4 regions of the Peribacillus sp. FSL K6-1552 genome follow, and region 1 is predicted to be linked to each of the others. Evidence: riboswitches for the same ligand, from Rfam matches in the RefSeq annotation. Region 1 holds a riboswitch; each other region holds the start of a gene.
The links. A riboswitch is a leader RNA that binds a small molecule or an ion and turns the genes downstream of it on or off. The one in region 1 is predicted to bind S-adenosylmethionine.
Positions count from the first base shown of each region.

Region 2: another riboswitch for S-adenosylmethionine. It lies ahead of NST21_RS25840 (O-acetylhomoserine aminocarboxypropyltransferase/cysteine synthase family protein); the one in region 1 lies ahead of NST21_RS16795 (bifunctional homocysteine S-methyltransferase/methylenetetrahydrofolate reductase).
Region 3: another riboswitch for S-adenosylmethionine. It lies ahead of metK (methionine adenosyltransferase); the one in region 1 lies ahead of NST21_RS16795 (bifunctional homocysteine S-methyltransferase/methylenetetrahydrofolate reductase).
Region 4: another riboswitch for S-adenosylmethionine. It lies ahead of NST21_RS05970 (methionine biosynthesis PLP-dependent protein); the one in region 1 lies ahead of NST21_RS16795 (bifunctional homocysteine S-methyltransferase/methylenetetrahydrofolate reductase).

Region 1 covers NZ_JBBOST010000001.1:3,516,369-3,518,571, forward strand. The annotation lists gene NST21_RS16795 (bifunctional homocysteine S-methyltransferase/methylenetetrahydrofolate reductase) at 1-975, opposite strand, end outside; SAM riboswitch class I at 1,079-1,177, opposite strand; gene NST21_RS16800 (MOSC domain-containing protein) at 1,304-1,939, opposite strand.
Region 2 covers NZ_JBBOST010000001.1:5,365,262-5,367,464, reverse strand. The annotation lists gene NST21_RS25850 (toprim domain-containing protein) at 1-334, shown strand, start outside; gene NST21_RS25845 (thioredoxin family protein) at 338-646, shown strand; SAM riboswitch class I at 808-913, shown strand; gene NST21_RS25840 (O-acetylhomoserine aminocarboxypropyltransferase/cysteine synthase family protein) at 1,017-2,203, shown strand, end outside.
Region 3 covers NZ_JBBOST010000001.1:5,134,155-5,136,357, forward strand. The annotation lists gene metK (methionine adenosyltransferase) at 1-1,194, opposite strand; SAM riboswitch class I at 1,357-1,520, opposite strand; gene pckA (phosphoenolpyruvate carboxykinase (ATP)) at 2,075-2,203, shown strand, end outside.
Region 4 covers NZ_JBBOST010000001.1:1,238,275-1,240,477, reverse strand. The annotation lists gene fumC (class II fumarate hydratase) at 1-276, opposite strand, end outside; SAM riboswitch class I at 642-755, shown strand; gene NST21_RS05970 (methionine biosynthesis PLP-dependent protein) at 840-1,952, shown strand; gene metC (cystathionine beta-lyase) at 1,949-2,203, shown strand, end outside.

The DNA of each region.
Region 1 (2,203 bases):
AAGTTCAACAAGAATCGTTCTTTCAGTTTTGGCCTGCTCATGCAGGGGTAGTTCCAGTTCTCTATGATTCACTTCAATTATTTCGATTTCACGGGCTTTCGTCATTTTTTCTTCTACTGGAACTAAACTCCCAATCGCATTTTTCACAGATTGAATATGAAGTGGTGTTGTTCCACAACACCCACCGATTATCGTGGCACCCTGCTCACGAAGCTCAAGGGCACTTGAGCCAAAATATTCAGGCACTGCTTTATAAACTAGTCTTCCATCCACGTAATCCGGTAGGCTGGCATTTGGATAGATAGCGATAGCCGCATGCTTTGGCAAAGTCACTTCTTCCAAGGCGCGAATCATATGATGTGGACCTAGACGGCAATTCACACCAACAACATCAGCACCCAATTGCTCGAGTTTTTGAAATGCTTCATTTAAATGGATCCCATTTTGAAGATTACCTAATTCATGCATCGATACATTTGCAATAATTGGCAATTCCGTTTCTTTTTTAGCAATTTGCAACACGGTTTCAAGTTCTTCCAGATCATAAAATGTTTCAAGGAGAATCCCATCAGGATTTTCTATAAGCAGACTATATAGCTGCTCACGAAAACCTCGCTTAATTTCTTCCATGCTTAAATCCGATTTACGGATACTTCGCTGCGCCCCTATAGTACCAAATACAAATGCATTGCCTTTTGCAGCTTTTTTAGCAAGGATAACCCCCTGACGGTTAATTCGGCTTACTTCATCTTCAAGACCATGCCGTTTCAATTTATTAAAGTTAGCTCCGTAAGTATTCGATTGTAGAATATCAGCACCTGCTTCTAAATAGGCACGATGAATGGATTCAATTTGATCAGGATTAGTGCAGTTTAATTCCTCATAACATTGATCGATTCCATATGAGTATAATAATGTTCCCATTGCTCCTTCTCCAACCAGCATTCTTTCTTTCAATTCTTTACGAAAATCCATATGTACACCCTCTCTCAAAAACAATTCTGTTTTTGTCGTTTTCTATGAGTATGAGAGAAAAGAAAAAAAACCTTCTCAAAGAAGAAGGTTTTTTGAAACATTCTCCTCATCTATCAAGCTCTGCTTGCTGGATTTAGCACCTTTGCCTAAGCTGGTTGCTGAGGTTTCCTCGGGCCAGTCCCTCCACCTCTCTCGATAAGATCCATTTATAAAGTTTTCTTAACATTTCAAAATTTGTTTATATTTAATTTACATTAATAATCTGTCAATTTCAATAGTTTGATAGTCATTTTTTTCTTTTCTACTAAGATCAAACATCCTTCAAAGTTTAAACTCTCTTTAATATCCTTTGTTTCCAGTCCTCCGCTAACGAATCTACAGAAAGTAAAGCATGAGCTCCATCCTGTCCGTCTCGATTATGCAGGATCACTTCAGTTGCATAATATACTGAGATGTTTTCTTGAAGTCGATCTAATAAAACAATTTCATCTTGTTTTTTAATAACTCCTTCTTGAATGACCTTTGCAAAATAACCAGTAAAACTTGTTTTCATCACTGATGTCAAAAACTTAGGTTCTTGGTTAAAGTGAGAAATAGTCGAGCAAGGAATTCGTCCTTGGGTGATCTGAACAATTGTCCCACCTATTTGATAGATATCACCGATATACGTTTGAGTTTCCATCATCCCAGCTACTGTTAAATTCTCACCAAAAGCAGGGATATCAAGCTGTTTAGAGAATTTTTCATTCCAAAATGAGTAATGCTCAAAAGGATAAATGCACAATGCACGGTCAGGGCCTCCATGGAACTTTAGATTACCTACTCCGTCTCCAACTATTCCTGATTTTGTTACGGTCACATTATCCAAAGTTTTTTTATCCATAGCTGATAAAATCTTAACATTCGAAAACATTTCCTGTTTAGGCTTTCCGGCTTGAAGGGACACGATTTTTCCATTTTCCAATTAACATCTTCCAATCCTATTTACTTTATATCATCCTTATATGAATACATTATACTAAAAATTCATTTTATTCTGCATCTATTTTAATTACTTTACTATTTCGGAGAAGATAAAAACTTCTACTTCCGGGAGTAATGGTGGAAAATTACTGATTTTCAGAAAAATCGTACTATAGTTTCGGTAATTTGGTTGCTATTTCAGAATTAAATATGGTAGAATATGAACACAATATATAGTCGAAAAACAAAATCGGTCGCCTATATG
Region 2 (2,203 bases), 1.8 Mb from region 1:
TGTAGAAGGCAGTTCCGATAGAAGAAAAGTTGCCTCCGTTTTGAATGAAGATGTGGAAATAAGATGTACAAATGGGACCATTTCATTAACTAAGCTGGATGAGTTAGTAGATGAAATGATGGACCGTGATGTTTATCTCCTTTTTGACGCAGATGATTCAGGAGAAAAGCTACGGAAGCAATTCCGAAGGGAAATGCCGGAAGCAAGCCACTTGTATATCAATAAAATGTACAAAGAAGTGGAAAGTGCCCCCGAACATCATATCGCTACAGTGCTCCTATCTGCCAATATGAATGTGAAAATGAAATTTTTAAGTCAAAGGGTGAACGACTAATTGATGCAAGAATTGAAAGAAGAAGATTGTAGGCTTGCTGTTGAAGAAGGGGAAACCTTTTGCTTATATTTATATACACCTTTGTGTGGGACCTGTCAGGTGGCATCTAGGATGCTTACGATATCATTGGAGCTTTTTCCAGACTTGAAGGCAGGAAAGATGAATATGAACTATGTCCAAACAATCGCCGAATCATATGAAATTGAGAGTGTACCTTGTTTATTACTATTTAAAGAAGGGCAGCTGCGGAAAAAAATTTATGCCTTTCAGTCTGTTCCTTATTTGTACGGAATGCTTAAGGAAATAAGCTAAAAAGCCAATCCAATATGGGTTGGCTTTTTAGCTGTAGAAAAGTAGTGAATAAACGATATAGTTGATGGGGAATTGAAATAAGAATATTCAAATAATTGATTGACTGGATAATTCTAAAGTGCTATATTTTGAATTAAGAAAGTAACTGCTAAATTTAATAGTTCTTATCAAGAGTGGCGGAGGGACTGGCCCGACGAAGCCCGGCAACCGGTATAAATTTATATACGGTGCTAATTCCAACAGAGTATTGGCTCTGGAAGATGAGGAGAGTATATAAGCCTCTTCTTATGAAGTGGTTTTTTTGCTTGTTAAAAGAGGAAGGCCTGATTCTTAATTCCAACTAAATCCATAGAAAAAGGGGAGAAATCTTATGGCAGAGAAAAAGTTGCGTTTCGAAACATTGAGTGTTCACGGAGGTCTTCAAGTAGATGAAACGGGTGCACGTGCAGTGCCTATTTATCAGAGCAATGCATACTTGTTCAAAGATACTGACCATGCAGCAAATTTATTTGGCTTAAAGGAAAATGGCTATATTTATACACGACTTCATAATCCTACGGTCAGTGTTTTCGAAGAAAGAATGGCCTTGTTGGAAGGTGGTATCGGCGGACTGGCAACAGCAAGTGGAATGGCTGCCATTACACTGTCAATCCTAAATATTGCTGGTGCAGGAGATGAAATAGTGTCCGCTTCTACATTGTATGGCGGTACGTATAATCTTTTTGAAAATACTCTTCCTAAATATGGGATAAAAGTGAAGTTCGTCTCTCCTGATGACCCTGAAAATTTCAAAAAAGCCATCACGCCTAGAACGAAGGCTATATTTGCGGAAACAATTGGAAATCCAAGTCTAAGGATTCTTGATATTGAAGCTGTAGCGGACATTGCTCACAATGCGGGCATACCACTCATTATCGATAATACCTTTGCTACCCCGTACCTTTGCCGGCCAATTGATTTTGGAGCGGACATTGTCATCCACTCTGCTACAAAATGGCTCTTGGGAAATGGAACCACCTTAGGAGGCATCATCGTGGATGGGGGCAAATTCGACTGGAACTCACCAAACTACCCTGGCTTTACGGAACCAGATCCAAGCTACGATGGGATTGTATACTCTGAAGCAGTCGGCCCTGCTGCCTTTATCACAAAAGCTCGTGTGCAATTACTTCGTGATTTAGGGCCGACGTTAAGTGCTCAAAGCGCGTTCCAGTTTACGCTGGGGCTAGAAACGTTGCATGTGAGAATGAAAGAGCATCTTTCGAACACTAAGTCTGTTATTCAATATTTGGAAAATCATCCTGCCGTGAACTGGGTTTCGCACCCTAGTAATGGAAGTCACCCTGATAAAGCGCTGGCGGACAAATATTTGCCTAAGGGAGCAGGATCTGTTGTGACTTTTGGAATTCAAGGTGGACGCGAAGCTGGAGCAAAACTTATCAATTCGGTAGAATTATGGTCGCATGTAGCCAACGTAGGGGATGCTAAAAGTTTAATTATCCACCCTGCTAGTACGACCCATCAACAATTAAATGATGTAGGTTTAGCAAAAGCAGG
Region 3 (2,203 bases), 1.6 Mb from region 1:
TTACGCTTGTGCTTTTAAAATCTCAGCTTTATCTGTGCGTTCCCAAGGAAGATCAACATCTGTACGGCCAAAGTGTCCGTAAGCAGCTGTTTGTTTGTAGATTGGGCGACGAAGATCAAGCATTTTGATGATACCAGCTGGACGCAGGTCGAAGTTAGCGCGTACTAGATCAACTAGTACTTCTTCGCTTACTGTTCCTGTTCCGAATGTATCAATCGAGATTGATACAGGCTCTGCCACACCAATTGCGTATGCCAATTGTACTTCCGCTTTGTCAGCAAGGCCAGCAGCTACGATGTTTTTCGCAACGTAACGAGCAGCGTATGCCGCAGAACGGTCAACTTTTGTAGCATCTTTACCGGAGAATGCACCGCCACCGTGACGAGCGTATCCGCCGTACGTATCAACAATGATTTTACGTCCAGTAAGACCAGCATCCCCTTGAGGTCCGCCAATTACAAAACGGCCAGTTGGGTTAATGAAGTACTTAGTCCCAGCATCGATTAATTCAGCTGGTACAACTGCTTTAATCACATGTTCTTTTAAGTCAGCTTGAATTTGCTCAAGAGTTACTTCTGGATCATGTTGTGTTGAAATAACAATTGTGTCAACTCTTACAGGTTGATTATTTTCATCATACTCCACCGTTACCTGTGTTTTACCATCAGGACGTAAGTAAGCAAGCGTTTCTTCTTTACGAACTTGAGACAAGCGGAATGAAAGTTTATGAGCTAATGAAATCGGAAGTGGCATAAGCTCTTCTGTTTCATTGCAAGCAAAACCGAACATAAGCCCTTGGTCCCCTGCACCGATTGCATCGATTTCTTCATCTGACATAGTTCCTTCACGAGCTTCCAACGCTTTGTCTACGCCAGCTGCGATATCAGCAGATTGCTCATCAATAGAACTCAATACGGCACAAGTTTCAGCATCGAAACCGTATTTCGCACGTGTGTAACCAATTCCTGCAATCGTATCACGAACGATACGTGGAATATCCACATAAGCGGACGTTGTAATTTCACCAGCAACAAGTACAAGACCTGTTGTTACACTTGTTTCACACGCAACACGTGCATTTGCATCCTTAGCAAGGATAGCATCTAAAATGGAATCTGAAATCTGATCACAAATCTTGTCCGGATGGCCCTCTGTAACAGATTCAGAAGTAAATAGACGTTTCTTTGACATCATATTTCCTCCTTGGAAGTTAGTATGTTGTAGGCAAAAGCCTGATTTTTTACGGAACTCGTTTTCCCTTATTAGCTTCAACTATAGACACAGAATTACTAAAAAACACAAAAACCTTCCCTGGCAAATGAGGAAAGGTTTAAAATTCTGTCATCTATCCTTTCACTCTTATCGTTCAAGGGTTTTTTACCTTGCTCAGGTTAGCACCATCACCACTATTCCTTGAAGAACTATCGCTTTATTTTCGGCGATTGATCTTGGAGTCAAGTTCAATATGGCAGGTTGCTGGGTTTCAAAGGGCCTGTCCCTCCACCAACTCGGGATAAGAGAATCCGTACAATTTAAGATATTATCGTATTTGGTCGGATTCTGTCAATGCTTTTCGAAAAAGAACATTTTTCCCCATCACAGCTTTCACGAAAAAAAATGTGCTAATGCTCTGTCATTATTGGATTTTCGATGTAGAAAACAAACGAAAATGTAGAAAATTACCATAGATATAAGAACTTGAAAAAGCGGACTTCGAACCGCATAATAACTTTTTAGGATTTTGCCTTTTGATGTAATAGCAAGTTGTTCTATTCTTAATTTCTTCCTATTAAATAAAAGAATCAAACCTTTTTTATATTCCTGAAACGAGACCCATTCGATCAAGATTCTAATCTTGATAATGGGCTTTCTTCCTAATTACACCACCCAGTTCAGATTCCTCCATTCAAGTATATGCAGGAACCCGTACTCGGTTCATAACGCATTTTAAAAAATGATTAAGGAAACCATATAAAAAATATCACAAAAAAAAATAAATAGTATAGACTATTTAAGTGAATGTGTTATACTAATTGTAATATAAAAACTTAAAACAAAGGAAGGTACCTCATATATGAATTCTGTAGATGTTTCTAATGAGTTACACCAATTATTGGCAGGAAATAATGTGCAAACTCAACTTTCAGTTCCCCAATTGGTTGAAAAAGTATTAAGCAGAAACGAAGGCGTTTTGACATCAACT
Region 4 (2,203 bases), 2.3 Mb from region 1:
GACCACAAGGGGGAAATGTTCATCAAGTGTACCTTCTAGAATTTCGCCACAAATTTTAACGATGGCATTCTTTTTCACTTCTGAAAGATCACCAAGGTCATAGTTCACTTTAGCTGCCGCTTGCTTTACGTATGCAAACGCACGGACTAATTCAATCGGCATTTTTTCATTACCAATTTTGAAGTTGTTACGGCTTCTCTCGGTTTGTGCTCCCCAATACTTATCAGCAGGAACTTTCACTTCACCCATCGTATCTCGTTCGATTCTGTATTCCATGTGTTCTCCTCCTATGTTTGCACTATCCACCGAAAACCTTATGTATATGAAATGAATAATGACATATTATTAATTCTTCTCTCTATACATTGTACAAACTTTATTATTTTAAAGCAAAGAAACAGAACAAAACCTTCCCTATATTTCAGAAAATCCATTTAATTAAACAAAGTCTTTTAAAGAATCTCAACACCTTATACCATCGCGTTTTCCACAATATTTAGGGGTTTTTCATTGGACCAATCATGTTTTGAAAACGCTAGTCCTAATTAACCAATAAAGAATTATCGAGCAATATTTTCCCAGAATGTTCTTGACAGCACTTTATATATATAGTAAATTCAAAAGAAATTGAATAATCTAAACTCTTATCGAGAGAGGTATAGGGAATGGCCCGATGACACCTCAGCAACCTTCATTTGTTTCAAACCAATGAAAAGGTGCTAATTCCACAAGTTTGTGAACTTGGAAGATAAGAAGAATGACTCGTCCATACTTAACCAAGTCTTCTTCTTAAAGAAGACTTTTTTTATTTTATAAAACACAAAGGAGCAGTGAAAACTATGTATAAAACAGAAACATATCTTGCTCAACTAGGTAATCGCAGTGAAACCGCGACAGGAACAGTCAATCCGCCGGTTTACTTTTCGACAGCTTTCCGCCACGAAGGAATTGGCCAATCAACTGGATTCGATTATACAAGGACAGGTAATCCAACACGTCAACTTTTGGAACAATCCATCGCCAACCTTGAAAGAGGTGACCAAGGGTATGCCTGCAGTTCAGGAATGGCGGCCATCTCTACCATACTAGCCTTATTTAAATCAGGTGATGCATGGATAGTCAGCGAAGATCTATATGGTGGTACATATCGTTTGCTAGAACAAGGTTTTAAAAAATGGGGCTTACAGTGTGACTATGTAAACACTTGTTGTTTAGAGGATATCGAAAAAGCTATTACTCCTCAAACAAAAGCCATCTTTATCGAAACTCCCACTAACCCTCTTATGCAGCAAACAGATATTAGCGCTGTTGCCGCACTTGCCAAACAATTTAATTTACTTTTGATTGTTGACAACACTTTTTATACGCCGCTTCTGCAGCAGCCTATCCTGCTTGGAGCCGATATTGTAATCCATAGCGCAACGAAGTATCTCGGTGGTCATAATGATGTTCTGGCTGGACTAATCGTGGCTAAAGGTGCAGAATTATGTGATTCGATTGCCTTCCATCATAATGGAACAGGAGCGGTGTTGAGCCCATTTGATTCATGGCTGTTAATGCGCGGAATGAAAACCCTGGCACTGCGGATGGAACGTCATGAAAAGAACGCCAAAATCCTTGTAGATTATTTATCAGAACATGAATGTGTAACGGACGTCCTGTATCCCGGCAGAGGTGGTATGATTTCTTTCCGGATAATTGACGAAGCAGCGGTCAATCCATTTTTACAATCACTTTCATTAATTTCATTTGCAGAAAGTCTTGGAGGCGTTGAAAGCTTCATCACCTATCCGGCTACACAAACACATGCCGATATCCCTCTTGAAGTTAGAACTGCTAATGGGGTTTGTAATCGACTTCTACGCTTCTCGGTTGGCATCGAAGACAGCGACGATTTAATTCAAGACCTGCAACAAGCATTTGCACATGTAAAAAGGGAGGCACTACGATGACAAATCATGATTTCAGTTTTGAAACCAAATTACTTCATAACCAGCATAAATTCGATCCGACAACAGGCGGTGTGAGCGTCCCTATTCAGCACGCTTCCACTTTCCATCAAACTGATATCGATACATTCGGCAAGTACGATTACAGCAGGAGCGGAAATCCAACACGGGAAGCACTTGAAGATATCATTGCCGAGCTTGAAGATGGTACTCGCGGCTTTGCCTTTTCATCAGGTATGGCGGCCATTTCAACA